DNA from 2 places in the Escherichia sp. B1147 genome. Region 1 is predicted to be linked to the other one. Evidence: predicted binding sites of a transcription regulator. Region 1 holds the regulator's gene; the other holds the start of a gene.
What was found. Region 1 encodes sigma-54, which starts transcription at its own class of promoters, with help from an activator protein. Its sites were predicted from a motif close to GTTGGCACANNTTTCGCTNT; they were not measured.

Region 1 (10,406 bases):
TGAAGATTTACCACCGCTGGTGGCCTTAACCGCCAACGTGCTGAAAGATAAACAAGAGTACCTTAATGCTGGAATGGATGATGTGCTGAGTAAGCCACTGTCAGTACCGGCGCTAACCGCGATGATCAAGAAATTCTGGGATACCCAGGATGATGAGGAGAGCACGGTGACGACAGAAGAGAGTGGTAAATCAGAAGCATTGCTCGATATTCCCATGTTGGAACAGTATCTCGAACTTGTAGGACCGAAGCTGATCACTGACGGATTGGCCGTGTTTGAGAAGATGATGCCGGGCTATGTCAGCGTACTGGAGTCGAATCTGACGGCACAGGACAAAAAAGGCATCGTTGAGGAAGGGCATAAAATCAAAGGCGCAGCGGGTTCAGTGGGATTACGCCATCTACAACAGCTTGGCCAGCAAATTCAGTCACCAGACCTTCCTGCGTGGGAAGATAATGTTGGTGAATGGATTGAAGAGATGAAAGAAGAGTGGCGTCACGACGTAGAAGTGCTGAAAGCGTGGGTGGCAAAAGCCGCTAAAAAATGACCCCGGCTAAACCGGGGTGCGCGAATACTGCGCCAACACCAGGGAAATCTTGGCTGCGCCGTAAATTTTTATGATAAGTAACAAAGGCACAGCACTGTTTTTCAGGCCGTATGCAGTTAAGATAGCAAATCTTAAATGATTTGTTACATGAATCAGTTAAATGTGTGATGCGTAGCGTTTTTATTAAAAAAATTAATGTGTTTCAGTTAATTGCGAAAGGATGATCACAATGAAGAAAATTGGCGTAGTTCTGAGCGGATGCGGCGTCTATGACGGTTCTGAAATTCATGAAGCGGTATTGACGTTATTAGCGATATCACGCAGCGGCGCACAGGCAGTTTGTTTTGCTCCAGATAAGCAGCAGGTTGATGTCATCAACCATTTAACCGGTGAAGCAATGGCGGAAACGCGCAATGTGTTGATTGAAGCGGCACGTATTACGCGTGGTGAGATCCGTCCTCTGGCCCAGGCTGATGCCGCCGAACTGGATGCGTTAATTGTGCCAGGCGGATTTGGCGCGGCAAAGAATTTAAGTAATTTTGCTAGTCTTGGCAGTGAATGCAGCGTAGACCGTGAGTTAAAGGCGCTGGCGCAAGCAATGCATCAGGCCGGGAAACCGCTTGGCTTTATGTGCATTGCCCCGGCAATGTTGCCGAAAATTTTCAATTTCCCGCTGCGTTTGACCATCGGTACAGATATCGATACCGCTGAAGTACTGGAAGAGATGGGCGCGGAACATGTGCCGTGTCCGGTAGATGATATTGTCGTTGATGAAGACAATAAGATTGTCACCACGCCTGCGTATATGTTGGCACAGAGCATTGCGGAAGCAGCAAGCGGCATTGATAAGCTGGTTTCCCGCGTGCTGGTTCTGGCGGAATGAGCAAACGCCGCGTAACGGCGTTCGGTTTCGTTCGCCGTTTCATTCTGCGGTTATTGAGTGTCCTCGTTGTGTTTTGGGGCGGGGGGATAGCGCTGTTTAGCATAGCGCCGGTCCCGTTTTCTGCGGTGATGGTCGAGCGACAGCTAAGTGCCTGGCTGCACGGTAACTTCCGTTACATGGCGCATTCTGATTGGGTCAGTATGGATCAAATCTCGCCGTGGATGGGGCTGGCGGTGATTGCCGCAGAAGATCAGAAATTCCCCGAGCACTGGGGTTTTGATGTCGCTTCCATTGAGAAAGCCCTGGCGCACAACGAGCGCAATGAAAACCGCATTCGCGGCGCATCAACAATTTCGCAGCAGACAGCCAAAAATCTCTTTTTGTGGGATGGGCGTAGCTGGGTACGAAAAGGGCTGGAAGCCGGATTAACACTGGGGATAGAAACGGTCTGGAGCAAAAAGCGCATCCTGACGGTTTACCTGAATATCGCTGAATTTGGCGACGGTGTGTTTGGTGTTGAAGCTGCGGCACAACGTTATTTTCATAAACCAGCCAGTAAACTCACTCAGTCGGAAGCGGCGTTACTGGCGGCAGTGTTACCGAGCCCACTACGCTTTAAAGCTTCCGCACCGTCAGGCTACGTGCGTAGCCGTCAGGCGTGGATTTTACGACAGATGCATCAGTTGGGCGGTGAGTCGTTTATGCAGCAATACCAGTTGTATTAAGCTTCGCGTGAGGAGAGGGCGAGCTTTTTGCTTTCTCGAGGTTGCGCCTCTTTTTGCAGAGCAACAGATAACGCTGGTTGAGCGATAAAACGTCGCCACAGCCGCTGTTGTTTACGCAAACAACACCACTTCGACCACGTCGCCAGTGGAATCAACGTGCTTTCACCAATGTTGTCACAGACGACGGGGATAATTTCTGACTCACTGATGCGGTGGCAGAGGATATTCTGCGGCTTCAGCGACATCGTCACGATGTGATTATCCTGCAAATAACGCTTTAACTGTTTCAACAACTGACGCAGTTGCGCGATATCTTCTTCGTAATGGCATTGTTTAGCAAATTCGCTCAGTGTAATAGACGGTTTGCCATCGAAATCGGCAATGACATCGTAGACATAACCGGTTCCGCAATCAGTCTCAACTGTACCGTGATAGCGCGGAATACCGCTCCAGTCTTTCAAACGACGGCCAAGATGCGCATAGTACTTTAACTCACGGCGGATCTCTTTATCACCACCGTCGCCACGGTGGTGGACAATCTTAATACAGCGTTGGGCATCTTCCGGATGCGCATAACATTTCCGATGTCTTCCGGTGCCCAGGGGACTTTGTTCAGATAAGCGAATCATGCCATCTCCTGGAGGTTTTTTCTGACTGCCTCCAGTATGAGGACTTAACTTAAACAAAACCTAAACAACACTTTTTAAGGTTTTCTTAAGGTTTTATGCGTACAGGAAAGCGCACGAAATGTACAATTTGCGAGAAATGGAGCCAGTTGGGGCTTGTGCTTTTTTCGCCCGTCAGGGCGGAAGGTGCATGTCTGAGGGAATCAGGCGTCAGAATGACGAAGATTAATCTTCGTCAAAACCTGAGTTAAAGAGGGCGATGACGGCGGCCAGTGCCTCGACTTCCTGCGGGCCGGTCGCTTCGACTTCTATCTGTCGTCCTTTGGCAGAATCCAGCATCAACAGCGCAATAACGCTGTTGGCTTCAGCCTCGGTGCCTTCATCATTACGTAAAAGCACTTCGGCGTCAAAACCCTGCATTAATTCAAACAGTTTCATAGCAGGCCGGGCATGCATGCCCAGCTTGTTAGTGATTTCAACGGTTTGTTTGACGGTCATGGTTTACGTTTTTCCAGCGTGCGATGGCGTGACTGGACGTTTTTACCGCGTGAGCGGAAGTAGTCTGCCAACTGTTCTGCAATATACACCGAACGGTGTTTCCCGCCAGTACAACCAATAGCGACCGTCAGGTAGCTACGGTTGTTGGTTTCCAGCATAGGTAACCATAGCTCAAGATAGCTACGCGTCTGGTAGATAAAATTGTGTACTTCTGTGTGTCTGTCGAGGAACGCGGCGACAGGTTTATCAAGGCCCGTCATCGGACGCAGTTTCGGATCCCAGTGCGGGTTCGGCAGGAAACGTACGTCAAAGACGTAATCCGCATCGATAGGAATACCGTGCTTGAAGCCGAAGGACTCAAAGACCATTGTCAGTTCACGCTCGCGTTTACCCAGCAGACGGGTACGCAACATTTCTGCCAGTTCGTGAACGGACATTTCAGATGTATCGACAATCAGATCAGCGCGCGAACGCAGCGGCTCCAGAAGATCGCTTTCTTTGTCGATAGCACTTTCCAGCGACAGGTTTTTGCTGGAAAGCGGATGCAGGCGACGAGTATCGCTGTAACGACGAATCAGCGTGTTGCGATCGGCATCGAGAAACAGGAGTTGCGGTGAGAAAGCATCAGGCAGATTGCTCATCGCCTGTTCGAATATTTCTGGCGACTCTGGCATATTGCGAACATCAATGCTGACGGCGGCAGAAATTTCGCGATCGGCCAGAGTCCGAGCCAGATCGGGTAACAGCACCACGGGAAGGTTATCCACGCAGTAAAAACCCATATCTTCCAGCGCACGCAGGGCGACAGATTTGCCTGACCCTGAACGTCCGCTGACGATCATCAGTACCATGTACTGTTTCTCCTCACAACGTCTAAAAGAGACATTACAGAATGACTACGTTTCATCCGGAGTACCTTCGGTATCCGTAATGATTTGATACAGCTCTTCATCGCTCTGGGCTGCACGTAAACGGCGGCAGATAGTTTTGTCCGCCAGACGTTTCGCGACCAGCGAAAGAGTATGCAGGTGCGTTTTGGTTTGGTCTGCGGGTACCAACAGGGCAAAAAGTAAGTCTACCGGCTGGTTGTCGATGGCATCGAAAGCAATGGGTGTTTCTAGCTGAACGAAAACGCCAACAGCGCGTAGGGTATCTTCTTCCAGTTTGCCGTGCGGAATGGCAATGCCATTACCAATACCGGTACTGCCCATTTTTTCCCGCGTCAGAATAGCTTCAAAAACCACCTGTGGCGGCAGGCTAAGTTGTTTTGCCGCCAGTTCGCTGATGATTTCCAGGGCGCGTTTTTTGCTCTGACAGTGGACGCGACTTCGCGTACATTCCCTGTTAAGAACACTGTTAAGCTGTAGAGTTGTATCATTATTTGTCATAATTTCACCTAAGAATCTGCCCACTCAAACAGTGGGACAGATTCGGAGCATTAACCGTACAAATGGCCTGTTGTGCCATACAACAGGCCGCCATGCACTTGCTAATTGCCCGGACAATTAGTGTTGTTTCAATTTGTCTTTATGCTTGGTTAGCTGACGTGCCAACTTATCAATTAAGCCATCAATGGCGGCGTACATGTCCTGACCTTCCGCGCTGGCATGAATTTCGCCACCGTTAACATGCAGTGTTGCATCTGAGGTGTGGGTGACTTTCTCCACTTTCAGAACAACATAAACCTGGTTGATTCGGTCAAAATATTGCTCAAGTTTGGCAAACTTTGAGGTGACAAATTCGCGCAGGGCCTCGGTGATCTCGACGTTATTTCCGGTAATGTTGAGCTGCATAGTGTCTTCCTTATCGGTTGGGTCAAACGAGCTGTTTACGCTGGTTTGACGGCGGAATGGATAAAGACTCTCGGTACTTCGCAACAGTGCGGCGTGCCACCATGATACCTTGTTCCGACAACAAAGAGGTTAACTTGCTGTCGCTCAACGGTTTCGCTGGGTTTTCCGCCGCGATTAATTTCTTCACCAGCGCACGAATCGCCGTGGAAGATGCTTCGCCACCCCCTTCGGTATTGACGTGGCTGGAAAAGAAATACTTCAGTTCAAAAATGCCTCGTGGACTATGCAGGTATTTTTGCGTGGTCACGCGAGATATCGTCGATTCATGCATTTCGACGGCCTGGGCGATATCAGCCAGCACCATCGGTTTCATATATTCTTCGCCTTGCTCAAAGAAGGCTTGCTGTTGTTCAACAATACAGCGACTGACGCGCAGCAGTGTATCGTTACGGCTCTCCAGACTTTTTATCAACCATTTGGCATCCTGCAGATTGCTGCGGATAAACTGGTTGTCACCATCGTTGCGTGTGCTGTTACACATCGAGGCATAATGCTGGTTGATTTGCAGACGTGGAATACTGTCGCTGTTGAGTTCAACCGTCCAGTGGCCGTTATGCTTACGCACCAGCACATCAGGGATGACATATTCCGGTTCACCGGTCTGGATCGACTGACCGGGACGTGGATCGAGTGACTGGATCAGATTGACGGCTTCTTTCAGCACATCTTCTTTCAGACGTGTGACGCGCATTAACGTACGGAAGTCGTGATTCGCCAGCAGATCAAGATGATCGCTAATGATCAGTCGGGCCTCTTCCAGCCACGGCGTGTTTTTGTCGAATTGGGAGAGTTGGATCAACAGGCAGTCGCGCAGATCTTTTGCCGCCACGCCGACCGGGTCAAAGCGTTGGATTCGTTTGAGGACAGCTTCAATTTCATCGATGTCGATCTCTTCATCGCCCATGCTTTCGAGAATATCTTCCAGCGGGACGGTCAGATAACCGGTGTCATCAACGGCATCGACGATGGAGGTGGCGATAGCGCGATCGGTGTCAGAAAACGGTGTCAGCTCAACCTGCCACATCAGGTAATCTTGCAAGGTCTGCGTTGTTTCGCCCTGATAGACCGGCAATTCATCGTCGATGTAGTCACCGCTGGTGCCAGAGGGCGTACCGGCGGTGTAGATGGTGTCCCAACTGGCATCGAGCGGCAGTTCTTCCGGCATCTCTTTTTGCTCGAGCGCGTCGGCGGTGTCCAGCGTTTCGCTGTCCGGCGTTTCACGAGTATCGATTTCATCATGAGTGTCGATTTGCTCAAGCAGTGGATTACTCTCCAGCGCCTGCTGCAACTCCTGTTGAAGTTCCAGCGTGGACAGCTGCAACAGACGAATTGCCTGTTGTAGCTGAGGCGTCATCGCCAGTTGCTGACTAAGCCTGAGTTGCAAACCTTGCTTCATGTTCAGAATCGTACTCTCCTGCTAAAACGTCGCGAGCTTCTACCCTATCAGAGTCTGAAGTCTTCCCCAAGGTATACACGCTTAACGTGTTCGTCTTGTAAGATTTCTGTCGGCGTGCCATGAGCGATTAAATGCCCCTGACTGACGATATAAGCGCGTTCACAAACAGCTAGCGTTTCACGCACGTTATGGTCGGTGATAAGCACGCCCAGGCCGCTATCGCGCAGGTGTTCAATGATACGTTTGATGTCGATAACCGAGATCGGGTCAACCCCAGCAAACGGTTCATCGAGGAGGATAAATTTCGGATTCGCAGCCAGTGCGCGCGCAATTTCTACACGACGGCGTTCACCACCGGAGAGTGATTGCCCCATGCTGTCGCGTAAATGCTCAATGTGGAACTCTTCCATCAACTCGTTCGCGCGATCTTCACGCTGTTCAGCGGATAAGTCATCACGAATTTGCAGTACCGCCATCAGGTTATCGTAAACGCTGAGGCGACGGAAAATAGAGGCTTCCTGCGGCAAATAGCCGATACCACGACGCGCGCGCGCATGCAGTGGCAGCAGGCTGATATCGTCGTCATCAATAATAATGTTGCCCGCATCGCGCGGCACAATGCCAACGACCATGTAGAAAGTCGTCGTCTTACCGGCACCGTTTGGCCCCAGCAAACCGACAATCTCCCCGGAGTTGACGGTCAGGCTGACGTCTTCCACCACGCGGCGGCCTTTATAGGCTTTTGCAAGGTTCTTTGCAGTTAAAGTTGCCATAACGAATTAATTACCCTTCTTCTGCGCCGGGGTCTGGCCTTTGTTGTTTTTGTCCTGCAACTGTGACGGCACCAGAACGGTGGTCACACGCTTACCTTTGTCACTGAAAGCCTGCATTTTCTGCTCTTTCACCAGGTAAGTGATCTTATCGCCCTTAATATTGCTATCGACCTGTTGCAGATAAGCATTACCGGTGAGCACGACGAAATCTTTCGCCAGTTCGTAATGCATCTGGGATGCATGGCCTTCGACTGGCTTGCCGTTATCCTGCATTTGATAGAAGGTGGCCGGGTTGCCGTAACCGTCGATCACTTCCTTGCCTTGTTCACCACCCGGACGGGTAACGACCACTTTATCGGCATTAATTTTAATGGTGCCTTGAGTCACGACGACATTACCGGTGAAAGTGACCACGTTGCCTTGCATATCAAGAGATTGCTGGTCCGACTCAATGTGGATCGGTTGGTCAGTATCTCCGGTAACGGCAAATGCCGGAATGCTGGCGGCCAGAAGTGAGCTGGCAAGCACAAGATTAAGGCTGAGTTTGTTTGTTTTGAATTTCATAAGATGTTCTAACCTTTTCAATCAGCTCGGCATTCTTGCTGCGTAAGTTGCCGCGCATTTTCAGACCGCTGGAGTTAAATGTTGTTCCGTATAACGTGACGAGGTCTTCAGAGGTAACATCCTGCGTCACCAGATTGATCTGCGCGTTATCCGTCGTGATTCTGCGAAGTTGAGAGTCTGGCACGAGTGCGTTGACTTCAACGTGTCCATATAAATAGAGCATCCGGTCATTGGTTAGCTTGGCTTTATCTGCTTTAACCGACCATGTCGGGATTTTATCCTTATCAAACGTGGTAAGTACTGGTTGCGTAAACCACGAAACGGCCTGATCGGAATAATATTCAACGTGTTGAGCAATCAATCGATAGCTTAAGGCTCCTTCTGGGTTATAGACGAGCGTGTCCGTATGCTCGCTTTTATAGGTGGGATCATTGTTGTTGACGACCACCTGGGCGGTATCGTCTTTCTCGGTCATGTTAACGCCGATCATCACCAGAACCGCCAGTGATAGCACAATGATAACCCAACGTCTGGCTTTACTCATATCGATTGCCCTTTGGCTTCATCCAGTTTGCCCTGCGCCAGAAGTAATAAGTCGCAAACTTCACGAACCGCGCCGCGACCGCCAGCAATGCGCGTCACGTAATCAGCGCGCGGAATCAATAGCGGATGCGCATCGGCTACGGCCACGCTTAAGCCCACTTTTTCCATTACTGGCCAGTCGATAAGATCATCACCAACGTAAGCCACGTTTTCTGGCGCGATCGCCAGTTTTTCCAGCAGATCGCCAAAGGCGATAAGCTTGTTTGATTGCCCCTGATACAGATGGGTGATCCCTAATGTTGCACACCGATCTTCTACCAGTTTAGCCTTTCGTCCAGTAATGATGGCGACTTCAATATCAGAGGTGAGCGCACAGCGGATACCATAACCGTCACGAACGTTGAACGCTTTCAGCTCTTCGCCATTGTTACCCATATAAATCAGGCCATCTGACAATACGCCATCAACGTCGAGGATCAGCAGACGAATGTTCTCTGCTTTTGCCATCACATCGGCGCTAACAGGGCCGTAACAGGTCGCAAGCGACGCACCTGCTTTACTCATTGTTGTTTATCCTTGAATCTTTACACTACGCCAGCACGCAATAAATCGTGCATATGTAACACACCGAGTAAATAGTCGCCATCGGCAACCATTACGGAAGTGATATGGCGGGATTGCATTAAGTTCAGCGCCTCAACGGCCAGAATGCCAGGACGTACACGAATTCCCCCCGGCGTCATCACATCGGCAATACCTAACTGACGGACATCCACGCCCATATCGAAGACACGGCGTAAATCACCGTCGGTAAAGATGCCTTCAATCATCATATTGTCATCGCAAATGACGGTCATACCAAGATTTTTGCGGGTGACTTCCAGCAGCGCATCGCGCAGGCTGGCCGTTTTCTTGACATGCGGGATCTCGTCGCCCGTATGCATAATATCGCTGACGCGCAGCAGAAGTTTACGACCTAGTGCGCCGCCTGGATGCGAAAGTGCAAAATCCTCGGCGGTAAAGCCGCGCGCTTTCAACAAGGCGACGGCGAGCGCATCTCCCATGACCAGCGTCGCGGTAGTGCTGCTGGTTGGCGCCAGCCCTAACGGACAGGCTTCCTTCGCTACTTTAACACACAGATGCACGTCTGCTGCGCGTGCCATGCTGCTCTCCGGACGACCGGTGATGCAAATTAACGGCACATGCAGGCGTTTGAGTACCGGGATTAAGGCCGTGATTTCGCTGGATTCACCTGAGTTAGAAATCGCAATAACCACGTCCTGCGGGGTGACCATGCCTAAATCGCCATGTGCGGCCTCACCGGGATGGACGAAAAATGACGGAGTACCGGTGCTGGCAAAGGTTGCTGCCATTTTGCGCCCAATGTGTCCCGATTTACCCATTCCCATGACCACGACTTTACCTTTACACCAGAACATCTTTTCACAGGCGAGCGTGAAATTCTGATTGATGTATTGATCAAGCTCTGCCAGGCATTCACGTTCAATCGCCAGGACTTCTTTACCTGCTTGCTGAAAGTCAAAACCCGGTTGCAACTCTACGTGCGACATAATGCGTTTCCAGTTATTCAACGAGTATTGGCGATAACCAGTACAACATCGCCAGCCATACGACAAATCCGCCTGTTAATAATACCCCAATGCCACGGCCTGGTTGCGGGGTGCGCCGCCAGCATAGCAACGCAAAAATAATGCTGACCAACAGCATCACGCTGCAGTCACGACTGTATGCTAGTGGGTTAACCTCCCCGGGCGTTATCAGCGCGGGTAAACCCAGCACGATGACAATATTAAAAATGTTTGCGCCAATGATATTACCGACAGCGATGTCGTTTTCACCTTTGCGAAAACCGGCTATCGCGGTTGCCAGTTCCGGCAAACTAGTGCCGATAGCGATTGCCGTCAGACCAATAGTCAACTCGCTGATGGCAAAGTAATTCGCCAGTACAGTGGCGTTATCAATCACCATCCGCGTTGC
Region 2 (10,406 bases), on a different contig from region 1:
CGCCCCCATTGAGCAGCAGTGGGATTTGCACTTCGCTGATTACTTTGCGGAAGATCTCAAGCTACTGGCCCCATTAGCAAAAGATGGGCTGGTGGATGTCAATGAGAAGGGGATTAAGGTGACGGCGAAAGGTCGCTTGCTGATCCGCAACATTTGCATGTGCTTCGATACTTATCTGCGCCAGAAAGCGCGGATGCAGCAGTTCTCACGGGTGATTTAAATAGTAAATGGCGCTTCGTTTACAAGTTAGAAAACGAAAGCGCCATTAATGTGCTGAGAACAAGGTTGCCTGATGCGCTACGTTTATCAGGCCTACAAAATCTGTTTTTGTACGCCGCATCCGGCATAGACAACGAGCTTCAGCTAAATAGCCCAATCATTGCGGCACACAGCACGGCAGCAACGGCAGTTTGCGGCGTGTGGCTGTTAACTGCGCCACTTGATAGCAGATTAATTATTGATTCCAGCATAATGATACTCCCCCCGTTTTCCGGGCAAGATCATACTGAACTTATCGGAACAGTAAAGCGCAAAATAACAGCAATTTGCGCTCAATAATCAATCTTTACACGGCGAGCCTGAATCACTCCATTCCCAGTTCTTTTAACTTACGTGTCAGGGTGTTACGCCCCCAGCCAAGTAAGCGCGCTGCTTCCTGTTTATGCCCCTGCGTATGTCGCAACGCGGTAGTCAGTAACGTCCGCTCCAACTCTGGCTGCGCTTCAGACAGCAAGTTTTGATGACCGGAACGTAGCGCCCGATCTGCCCACTGTGCTAACAGCGTTGCCCAACTGTCCGGCTGCATTTGTGAAGTGCTTTCCGGTACGGTTGATTCAAACAATTCGCCAGGCAAATCCTGAATCAACACTTCCTGTCCGGCTGCCATAACGGTTAACCAACGGCAGGTGTTTTCCAGCTGGCGTACGTTACCCGGCCACACCAGACGTGTCAGAGCGGCTTCGGTTTCCGGATGCAGCAGTTTGGCTTCGACACCCAGCTCGCGGGCGGCAACCTGCAGGAAATGGCGTGCCAGACGGGGAATATCTTCCCTACGCTCGCGCAGCGGCGGCAGATGAACACGGATAACGTTCAGGCGGTGGAACAAATCCTCGCGGAACTTGCCTTCCTGTACCCGCTGTTCGAGATTCTGGTGGGTCGCGGCGATAATCCGCACATCCACTTTCACCGGCGCATAGCCGCCAACACGATAAAACTGACCGTCTGCCAGCACGCGCAGCAAACGGGTCTGCACATCCAGCGGCATGTCGCCAATTTCATCAAGGAATAACGTGCCGCCATCGGCCTGTTCAAAACGCCCCTGACGAACGGTATTAGCACCGGTAAATGCGCCTTTCTCGTGACCAAACAGTTCTGATTCGATCAAATCCTTCGGGATAGCCGCCATATTCAGTGCGATAAACGGCGCTTTGGCTCGCGGACTGTGGCGATGCAGGGCATGAGCGACCAGCTCTTTACCGGTGCCGGATTCGCCGTTGATCAGCACGCTAATGGAAGAACGCGAGAGTCGACCGATAATACGGAACACGTCCTGCATGGCTGGCGCTTCGCCGATGATATCGGTCGTTGGGCCGTTAAGCTGAACATTACGCGGCTGCTGCTGCTCCTGGTAATGGCTGATGGCGCGCTCAACCAGCGCCACGGCCTCGTCGATATCAAACGGTTTGGGCAGATAATCAAACGCCCCTTGTTGATAGGCGCTAACGGCAGCATCCAGATCCGAGTGCGCAGTCATAATGATGACCGGAAGCATTGGATGACGCTGTTTAATCTGTTTAAGCAGCGCCAGTCCATCCATGCCGGGCATGCGGATATCCGACAGCAACACATCCGGCGTTTTACTCGCCAGCGCTTCCAGCACTTCTGCGCCGTTCTCAAACGTCGTACAGGTTAAACCCGCCCCAGCGAGCGCACGTTCAAGCACCCAACGGATGGAACTATCGTCATCGACTACCCAGACTATCCCTCGTTGCATAAACGTCACCTTTATTTCCTGATAGGCAGGTAAACCGAGAACTCGGTATGACCTGGCCAACTGGTAAATTCAATTTTGCCTGAATGCTGATCAATTAAATTACGGGCGATGGATAAGCCAAGCCCGGTGCCACCTTCGCGGCCGCTGACCATCGGGTAAAAAAGCGTATCCTGCAAATGAGGCGGAATGCCTGGCCCGTTATCTTCCACATCAATTCGCGCCGCCAGCCGATAACGCTCGCCATGTAAGGTCAGTTGAAACGCGGTGCGGGTACGCAGAATAATTTCGCCGCCTTCCGGTCCCAGTGCCTGTAGCGCATTGCGCACAATATTCAGCAGGACCTGTTCAATCTGCTCCGGATCGTGCGCCAGTTCCGGCAGGCTGGGGTCGTAATCACGAATCAACCGCACGTTGTCCGGCAGTTCCATCGACACCAGCGTCACCACGCGTTCAGCCACTTTGTGAATACTTTCGATGACACGCGTACCGGGCAGTTGTGGCCCCAGCAGACGATCGACCAGATTACGTAACCTGTCCGCCTGTTCGATAATCACTTTGGTATATTCCAGCAGTGACGGGTCGGGCAAGGCTTTGCTGAGTAACTGCGCCGCGCCGCGTAAACCGCCAAGCGGATTTTTAATCTCATGCGCAAGGCCACGGACCAAATCACGGGCAGCAACCTGCTGGGCGTGCTGTAGCTGTTCCTGACTTAAACGGCGCTGGTTATCCATCGGTGCCATTTCCAGCAGAATCATGCCGTCTGGCATGCGCTGGGCCGTCACAGAAAGAATATGCGAGCGCCCGTCGATCACCAGCGTCACTTCGTTATCGGTAAAACCTTGCCCCGCCTCCAGGCTTTCTTGCATCAGCTCGATATTTAGTGAGAAGTAGCTCAACAGTTCAGGTAACGGCGTACCAAACAATTTGCGGGAGCTTTGGGCGAGCAGTTGTTGCGCGGCGGGGTTGGCGTAATGGATCGCCAGGTTGTCATCAATTAACAAAATACTGTTAATCAGCGAGTTGAGGATCTGCCCAGCATCGGGCTGCGTGCCTGTTGCCATAAAGCAGTCTCCTGAACAGGTTGCACCATTTTAGTGCATTATAGCTTTTTACGGATAAAAAGCGCGAAGCATCACAGAAGTTACGGAGAAAAAAGCCCATGCAGAGATGGGCTGAAATTTCCACGGCAACTAAAAACCAGTCCCATCAGGCTATTTTATTTGCCATTTTGAACCTGGGCAGTGCTCGAACTCCTCACGTACTGGTGTACGCTCCGGGTTCTGCGCGCTGTCCGTGTTCAAACTGGCTGCAACAATTACGCCAGATGGGCCTGGTTTGAACCCCCGGCTTTTTAGCACCGGGTATTACAACTTCAACTATTAGACGCTGTAGTACAGCTCAAACTCTACCGGGTGCGGAGTCATACGCACGCGGTCATCTTCTTCGCGACGCAGGGCGATGTACGCATCAATCGCTTCATCAGTGAACACGCCACCGGCTTTCAGGAACTCGCGGTCCAGATCCAGTTCGTTCAGTGCTTCTTCCAGAGAGCCTGCAACCTGTGGGATCTCTTTCGCTTCTTCCGGCGGCAGGTCATACAGGTTTTTGTCCATGGCTTCGCCCGGGTGGATCTTGTTCTTGATACCATCAAGACCGGCCATCAGCAGGGCAGCAAAGCACAGGTACGGGTTAGCTGCCGGGTCCGGGAAACGCACTTCGATACGACGTGCTTTCGGAGAAGAAACCACCGGAATACGGATAGATGCAGAACGGTTACGCGCAGAGTAAGCCAGCATTACCGGAGCTTCGTAGCCCGGGACCAGACGCTTGTAAGAGTTGGTGGTCGGGTTTGCCAGGGCGTTAATTGCTTTAGCGTGTTTGATTACGCCGCCAATGTAGTACAGCGCCTGCTCAGACAGACCTGCATATTTGTCGCCCGCGAACAGGTTGACGCCGTTTTTAGACAGTGACATGTGGCAGTGCATACCGGAGCCGTTATCACCGAACATCGGTTTTGGCATAAAGGTCGCGGTTTTACCGAAGCGGTGCGCCACGTTGTGAACAACATATTTGTAGATCTGAATTTCGTCAGCTTTTTTGGTCATGGTATTGAAGCGGGTTGCCACTTCGTTCTGACCTGCAGTTGCAACTTCGTGGTGATGAGCTTCAACCACCAGACCCATCTGTTCCATCACCAGACACATTTCAGAACGAATATCCTGAGCTGAGTCTACCGGTGGAACCGGGAAGTAACCGCCTTTCACTGCCGGACGGTGACCTTTGTTACCACCTTCGTATTGGGTGGAGGAGTTCCACGCGCCTTCGATATCGTCGATAGCAACGTGAGAACCGGAGATAGAAGAGCCGAAACGGATGTCATCGAACAGGAAGAATTCTGGTTCTGGGCCGAACAGTACGGTATCGGCAATGCCAGTGGAACGCAGATAATCTTCAGCGCGCTTCGCAATAGAACGCGGGTCACGGTCATAGCCTTGCAGGGTGCCAGGTTCAAGGATGTCGCAACGGATAATCAGGGTAGAGTCGGCGAAGAACGGGTCAATCACTGCGGTGGATGCGTCTGGCATCAGCACCATGTCGGACTCGTTAATGCCTTTCCAGCCGCCAATCGAGGAGCCGTCAAACATTTTGCCTTCTTCGAAGAATTCAGCATTCACCTGATGAGCAGGGATAGTGACGTGCTGTTCTTTACCTTTAGTATCGGTGAAGCGCAAATCAACAAACTTCACTTCGTGCTCGTTCAGCATCGTCAGTACGTGTTCAGCGGACATACTTTAACTCTCCTGGATTGGTCATGGTCGTCGTGGTAACGAAATCTGCAATTATTTTGGCCGTGTCGCCGTAAAAAAGATAAAGCGAAATCTGTGCCAACTTTTAAATTACCCCTAAAAGGCGTTATCATGCTTAACATCGTGCAAAAGGGCTGCACCATGTTGAGAATCTTGCACCAATATAGTGCTCTAATGGAAACACTAAGCACCATATTGGTGCAATGACCTTTGGATAACCCTTTTTATGCTCCGTGAAAGCGATCACAAAGGAACTCTGCAATACTTGTTTGCGGAGGATGTTTGTGATCCTGTTTTGTAGTGCGATTAATCCGTGTACAATAACGCGCTATTTCTAATGCCTGAGGCAAAGTTGTGATCGAAAAATTGCGTAACATCGCCATCATCGCGCACGTCGACCATGGTAAAACCACCCTGGTAGACAAGCTGCTCCAACAATCCGGTACGTTCGACTCTCGTGCCGAAACCCAAGAGCGCGTGATGGACTCCAACGATTTGGAGAAAGAGCGTGGGATTACCATCCTCGCGAAAAACACCGCTATCAAATGGAATGATTACCGTATCAACATCGTTGATACCCCGGGGCACGCCGACTTCGGTGGTGAAGTTGAACGTGTAATGTCCATGGTAGACTCAGTGCTGCTGGTGGTTGACGCATTTGACGGCCCAATGCCGCAAACGCGTTTCGTAACCAAAAAAGCGTTTGCTTATGGCCTGAAGCCTATCGTTGTTATCAACAAAGTTGACCGCCCTGGCGCGCGTCCTGACTGGGTTGTGGATCAGGTATTCGACCTGTTCGTTAACCTCGACGCGACCGACGAGCAGTTGGACTTCCCGATCGTTTACGCTTCTGCGCTGAACGGCATCGCGGGTCTGGACCATGAAGATATGGCGGAAGACATGACCCCGCTGTATCAGGCGATTATTGACCATGTTCCTGCGCCGGACGTTGACCTTGACGGTCCGTTCCAGATGCAGATTTCTCAGCTCGATTACAACAGCTATGTTGGCGTTATCGGCATTGGCCGCATCAAGCGCGGTAAAGTGAAGCCGAACCAGCAGGTTACTATCATCGATAGCGAAGGCAAAACCCGTAACGCGAAAGTCGGTAAAGTGCTGGGCCACCTCGGCCTGGAACGTATCGAAACCGATCTGGCGGAAGCTGGCGATATCGTGGCGATCACGGGCCTTGGCGAACTGAATATTTCTGACACCGTTTGCGACACGCAAAACGTTGAAGCGCTGCCGGCACTCTCCGTTGATGAGCCGACCGTTTCTATGTTCTTCTGCGTTAACACCTCGCCGTTCTGCGGTAAAGAAGGTAAGTTCGTAACCTCTCGTCAGATCCTGGATCGTCTGAACAAAGAACTGGTACATAACGTTGCGCTGCGCGTAGAAGAAACCGAAGACGCCGATGCGTTCCGCGTTTCTGGTCGTGGCGAACTGCACCTGTCTGTTCTTATCGAAAACATGCGTCGTGAAGGTTTCGAACTGGCGGTATCCCGCCCGAAAGTAATCTTCCGTGAAATCGACGGTCGTAAACAAGAGCCGTACGAAAACGTGACTCTGGACGTTGAAGAACAGCATCAGGGTTCTGTGATGCAGGCGCTGGGCGAACGTAAAGGCGACCTGAAGAACATGAATCCAGACGGTAAAGGCCGCGTACGTCTCGACTACGTGATCCCAAGTCGTGGCCTGATTGGCTTCCGTTCCGAATTCATGACCATGACTTCCGGTACGGGTCTGCTGTACTCCACCTTCAGCCACTACGACGACGTACGTCCGGGTGAAGTGGGTCAGCGTCAGAACGGCGTACTGATCTCTAACGGTCAGGGTAAAGCGGTAGCGTTCGCCCTGTTCGGTCTGCAGGATCGCGGTAAGCTGTTCCTCGGTCACGGTGCAGAAGTTTACGAAGGTCAGATTATCGGTATTCACAGCCGCTCTAACGACCTGACTGTAAACTGCCTGACCGGTAAGAAACTGACCAACATGCGTGCTTCCGGTACTGACGAAGCCGTTGTTCTGGTTCCGCCTATCCGCATGACTCTGGAACAAGCTCTGGAGTTCATCGATGATGACGAACTGGTAGAAGTGACTCCGACCTCTATCCGTATTCGTAAACGTCACCTGACGGAAAACGATCGTCGCCGCGCGAACCGTGCGCCGAAAGACGATTAATTTCGCTTTTTAGTCATAAAAAACCTGCCAGCGATGGCAGGTTTTTTTTTTGCCTGTCGTAAGTCCTCACCAGTGCGAGCATCTCCCTTATAAGTCTGTGGTTACGTCAATAGAGAGCTTTGTCACAATTATCTGCAAAGTCATACGCCGTTAATTGCTTTCTTTTTTGGCGTAAGCGTAAGATGCCACATCTGGTTTAAACCAAAAGGATTAAACAATGACGGGAAACCAATCCACCGTAGAAAATGCAAAAGAGAAATTGGATCGGTGGTTAAAAGATGGCATCACCACGCCGGGTGGAAAACTCCCTTCAGAAAGAGAGCTGGGAGAGCTGCTGGGCATTAAACGTATGACGTTACGCCAGGCGTTGCTGAACCTTGAGGCAGAATCCAAAATCTTCCGTAAGGATCGTAAAGGTTGGTTCGTGACTCAGCCGCGATTTAATTACAGCCCGGAGCTGTCGGCAAGCTTTCAGCGGGCCGCTATTGAACAAGGGCGGGAGCCTTCCTGGAGATTTACTGAGAAAAAACGTACCCGCGACATTCCTGAAACGCTCATGCCACTGATTGCAGTGACGCCGTCAACCGAACTCTACCGCATTACCGGTTGGGGGGCGCTGGAAGGACATAAAGTTTTCTATCACGAAACGTATATTAATCCTGAAGTTGCCCCTGGTTTTATTGAGCAACTTGAAAACCACTCATTTTCTTCAGTCTGGGAAAAATGCTACCAAAAAGAAACGGTAGTAAAAAAATTGCTTTTCAAACCCGTCAGAATGCCGGGTGATATCAGTAAGTTTCTTGGCGGTTCAGCGGGCATGCCTGCGATATTAATTGAAAAACATCGCGCCGACCAGCAAGGGAATATTGTCCAGATAGATATTGAATATTGGCGATTTGAGGCCGTGGATCTCATCATTAATCTGTAGGTGTTTTATGGTGACAATAAATAACGCAAGAAAGATTCTACAACGTGTCGATACTCTACCTCTTTATTTGCATACCTATGCTTTTCATTTAAATATGCGGCTGGAAAGAGTATTGCCGGCTGATTTACTTGATATTGCGAGTGAAAATAATCTGCGAGGCGTCAAAATTCATGTTCTGGATGGCGAGCGTTTTTCTCTGGGCAATATGGCAGATAAAGAACTCTCTGCCTTTGGCGATAAAGCCCGCCGTCTGAACCTTGATATTCATATTGAAACCAGCGCCTCAGATAAGTCATCTATTGATGAAGCCGTCGCCATCGCGTTGAAAACCGGGGCATCGTCCGTGCGTTTTTATCCGCGTTATGAAGGTAATTTGCGCGATGTATTATCGATCATCGCTAACGATATTGCCTATGTGCGGGAAACGTATCAGGACAGCGGCCTGACCTTTACGATCGAGCAGCATGAAGATTTAAAAAGCCATGAACTGGTGTCGCTGGTCAAAGAAAGTGAGATGGAGTCTCTTTCCTTACTGTTTGATTTTGCGAACATGATCAATGCAAATGAGCATCCAATGGATGCCTTAAAAACGATGGCACCGCATATTACCCAGGTCCATATCAAAGATGCCTTGATCGTTAAAGAACAAGGTGGCCTGGGGCATAAAGCCTGTATTTCAGGTCAGGGTGATATGCCATTCAAAGAATTATTAACGCACCTTATCTGCCTGGGTGATGATGAGCCACAGGTGACGGCATATGGCCTGGAAGAAGAGGTTGATTATTATGCTCCGGCGTTCCGCTTTGAAGACGAAGATGATAATCCGTGGATCCCATACCGGCAGATGAGTGAAACACCATTGCCAGAAAAGCATTTGCTGGATGAGCGGTTACGTAAAGAAAAAGAAGATGCGATTAATCAGATAAATCATGTGCGTAACGTACTACAACAAATCAAGCAAGAGGCAAGCCATCTTCTGAATCACTAATAAGTTTCAACTCAGACGCAGTTAATAAAACCATTCCATAAGAATGGTCGGTATCTTATTGCCTTTAAAACAGTGATTTTAAAAATCGCTTAGGGGATGTTATGCTCACGAAAAAGAAATGGGCGTTATTTAGTCTATTAACACTGTGTGGCGGTACAATTTATAAATTACCGTCGTTGAAAGATGCGTTTTATATCCCGATGCAGGAATATTTCCATTTGACCAATGGTCAAATTGGTAATGCTATGTCGGTAAACTCATTTGTCACCACAGTGGGCTTTTTTCTGTCTATTTATTTTGCCGATAAACTACCGCGCAGATACACCATGTCATTCTCACTCATTGCGACGGGATTACTGGGTGTTTATCTGACGACAATGCCGGGTTATTGGGGCATCCTCTTTGTCTGGGCGCTATTTGGCGTTACCTGCGACATGATGAACTGGCCTGTTTTGCTCAAGTCGGTGAGTCGATTAGGCAATAGCGAACAACAAGGCCGTTTGTTTGGTTTCTTCGAAACAGGGCGTGGCATTGTCGATACCGTGGTGGCATTTTCTGCGCTGGCAGTATTTACCTGGTTTGGCAGTGGATTGTTGGGCTTTAAAGCGGGTATTTGGTTCTATTCCCTCATTGTGATCGCCGTGGGCATTATCATTTTCTTTGTCCTGAATGACAAAGAAGAGGCACCTTCCGTAGAGGTGAAAAAAGATGAAGATGCATCGCAAAACACCAGTATGACTTCGGTGCTGAAAGACAAAACCATCTGGCTTATCGCTTTCAACGTCTTCTTCGTTTACGCGGTTTACTGTGGCCTGACATTCTTCATTCCATTCCTGAAAAATATCTATCTGCTGCCCGTTGCGCTGGTGGGGGCTTACGGCATCATTAACCAATACTGTCTGAAAATGATCGGTGGACCGATTGGTGGCATGATTTCAGATAAGATCCTGAAATCGCCGAGTAAATATCTATGCTACACCTTTATCATCAGCACCGCGGCACTCGTTCTATTGATTATGCTGCCGCACGAAAGTATGCCGGTCTATTTAGGGATGGCATGTACGTTAGGCTTTGGCGCGATTGTCTTTACTCAGCGTGCAGTGTTCTTTGCGCCTATTGGCGAAGCAAAAATTGCTGAAAATAAAACAGGTGCGGCGATGGCGTTGGGTAGCTTTATCGGCTACGCCCCGGCGATGTTCTGCTTCAGCCTGTATGGCTACATTCTGGATTTAAACCCGGGGATTATTGGCTACAAAATCGTGTTTGGCATTATGGCCTGCTTCGCATTCTGTGGTGCGGTGGTTTCCGTAATGCTGGTTAAGCGCATTAGCCAGCGTAAGAAAGAGATGCTGGCGGCTGAAGCTTAATTAATGGCCGGATGTGCTTCATCCGGCCAACGAAAACCGTATCAGCCGTAGGCCGGATAAGGCGTTTACGCCGCATCCGGCAGTTTCACATCAGAAGAAATACTTCGTACCGATACGAATCTGGTTTTGTTCGCGGTGATACGGC

Region 2: a site for sigma-54 is predicted at 4,864-4,883, ahead of glnA (glutamate--ammonia ligase). Genes of this name have one in related genera too.

What each region holds. Positions count from the first base shown of each region.
Region 1 covers NZ_LFHY01000015.1:66,857-77,262, forward strand. The annotation lists gene arcB (aerobic respiration two-component sensor histidine kinase ArcB) at 1-547, shown strand, start outside; gene elbB (isoprenoid biosynthesis glyoxalase ElbB) at 777-1,430, shown strand; gene mtgA (monofunctional biosynthetic peptidoglycan transglycosylase) at 1,427-2,155, shown strand; gene yrbL (PhoP regulatory network protein YrbL) at 2,152-2,784, opposite strand; gene npr (PTS phosphocarrier protein NPr) at 3,007-3,279, opposite strand; gene rapZ (RNase adapter RapZ) at 3,276-4,130, opposite strand; gene ptsN (PTS IIA-like nitrogen regulatory protein PtsN) at 4,176-4,667, opposite strand; gene hpf (ribosome hibernation promoting factor) at 4,785-5,072, opposite strand; gene rpoN (RNA polymerase factor sigma-54) at 5,095-6,528, opposite strand; gene lptB (LPS export ABC transporter ATP-binding protein) at 6,576-7,301, opposite strand; gene lptA (lipopolysaccharide ABC transporter substrate-binding protein LptA) at 7,308-7,865, opposite strand; gene lptC (LPS export ABC transporter periplasmic protein LptC) at 7,834-8,409, opposite strand; gene kdsC (3-deoxy-manno-octulosonate-8-phosphatase KdsC) at 8,406-8,972, opposite strand; gene kdsD (arabinose-5-phosphate isomerase KdsD) at 8,993-9,979, opposite strand; gene A9180_RS15310 (calcium/sodium antiporter) at 9,993-10,406, opposite strand, start outside.
Region 2 covers NZ_LFHY01000008.1:316,113-326,518, reverse strand. The annotation lists gene hemN (oxygen-independent coproporphyrinogen III oxidase) at 1-220, shown strand, start outside; gene A9180_RS08850 (YshB family small membrane protein) at 360-470, opposite strand; gene glnG (nitrogen regulation protein NR(I)) at 584-1,993, opposite strand; gene glnL (nitrogen regulation protein NR(II)) at 2,005-3,054, opposite strand; gene glnA (glutamate--ammonia ligase) at 3,373-4,782, opposite strand; gene typA (ribosome-dependent GTPase TypA) at 5,155-6,978, shown strand; gene A9180_RS08815 (GntR family transcriptional regulator) at 7,196-7,906, shown strand; gene A9180_RS08810 (sugar phosphate isomerase/epimerase family protein) at 7,914-8,894, shown strand; gene A9180_RS08805 (MFS transporter) at 8,996-10,261, shown strand; gene ompL (porin OmpL) at 10,352-10,406, opposite strand, start outside.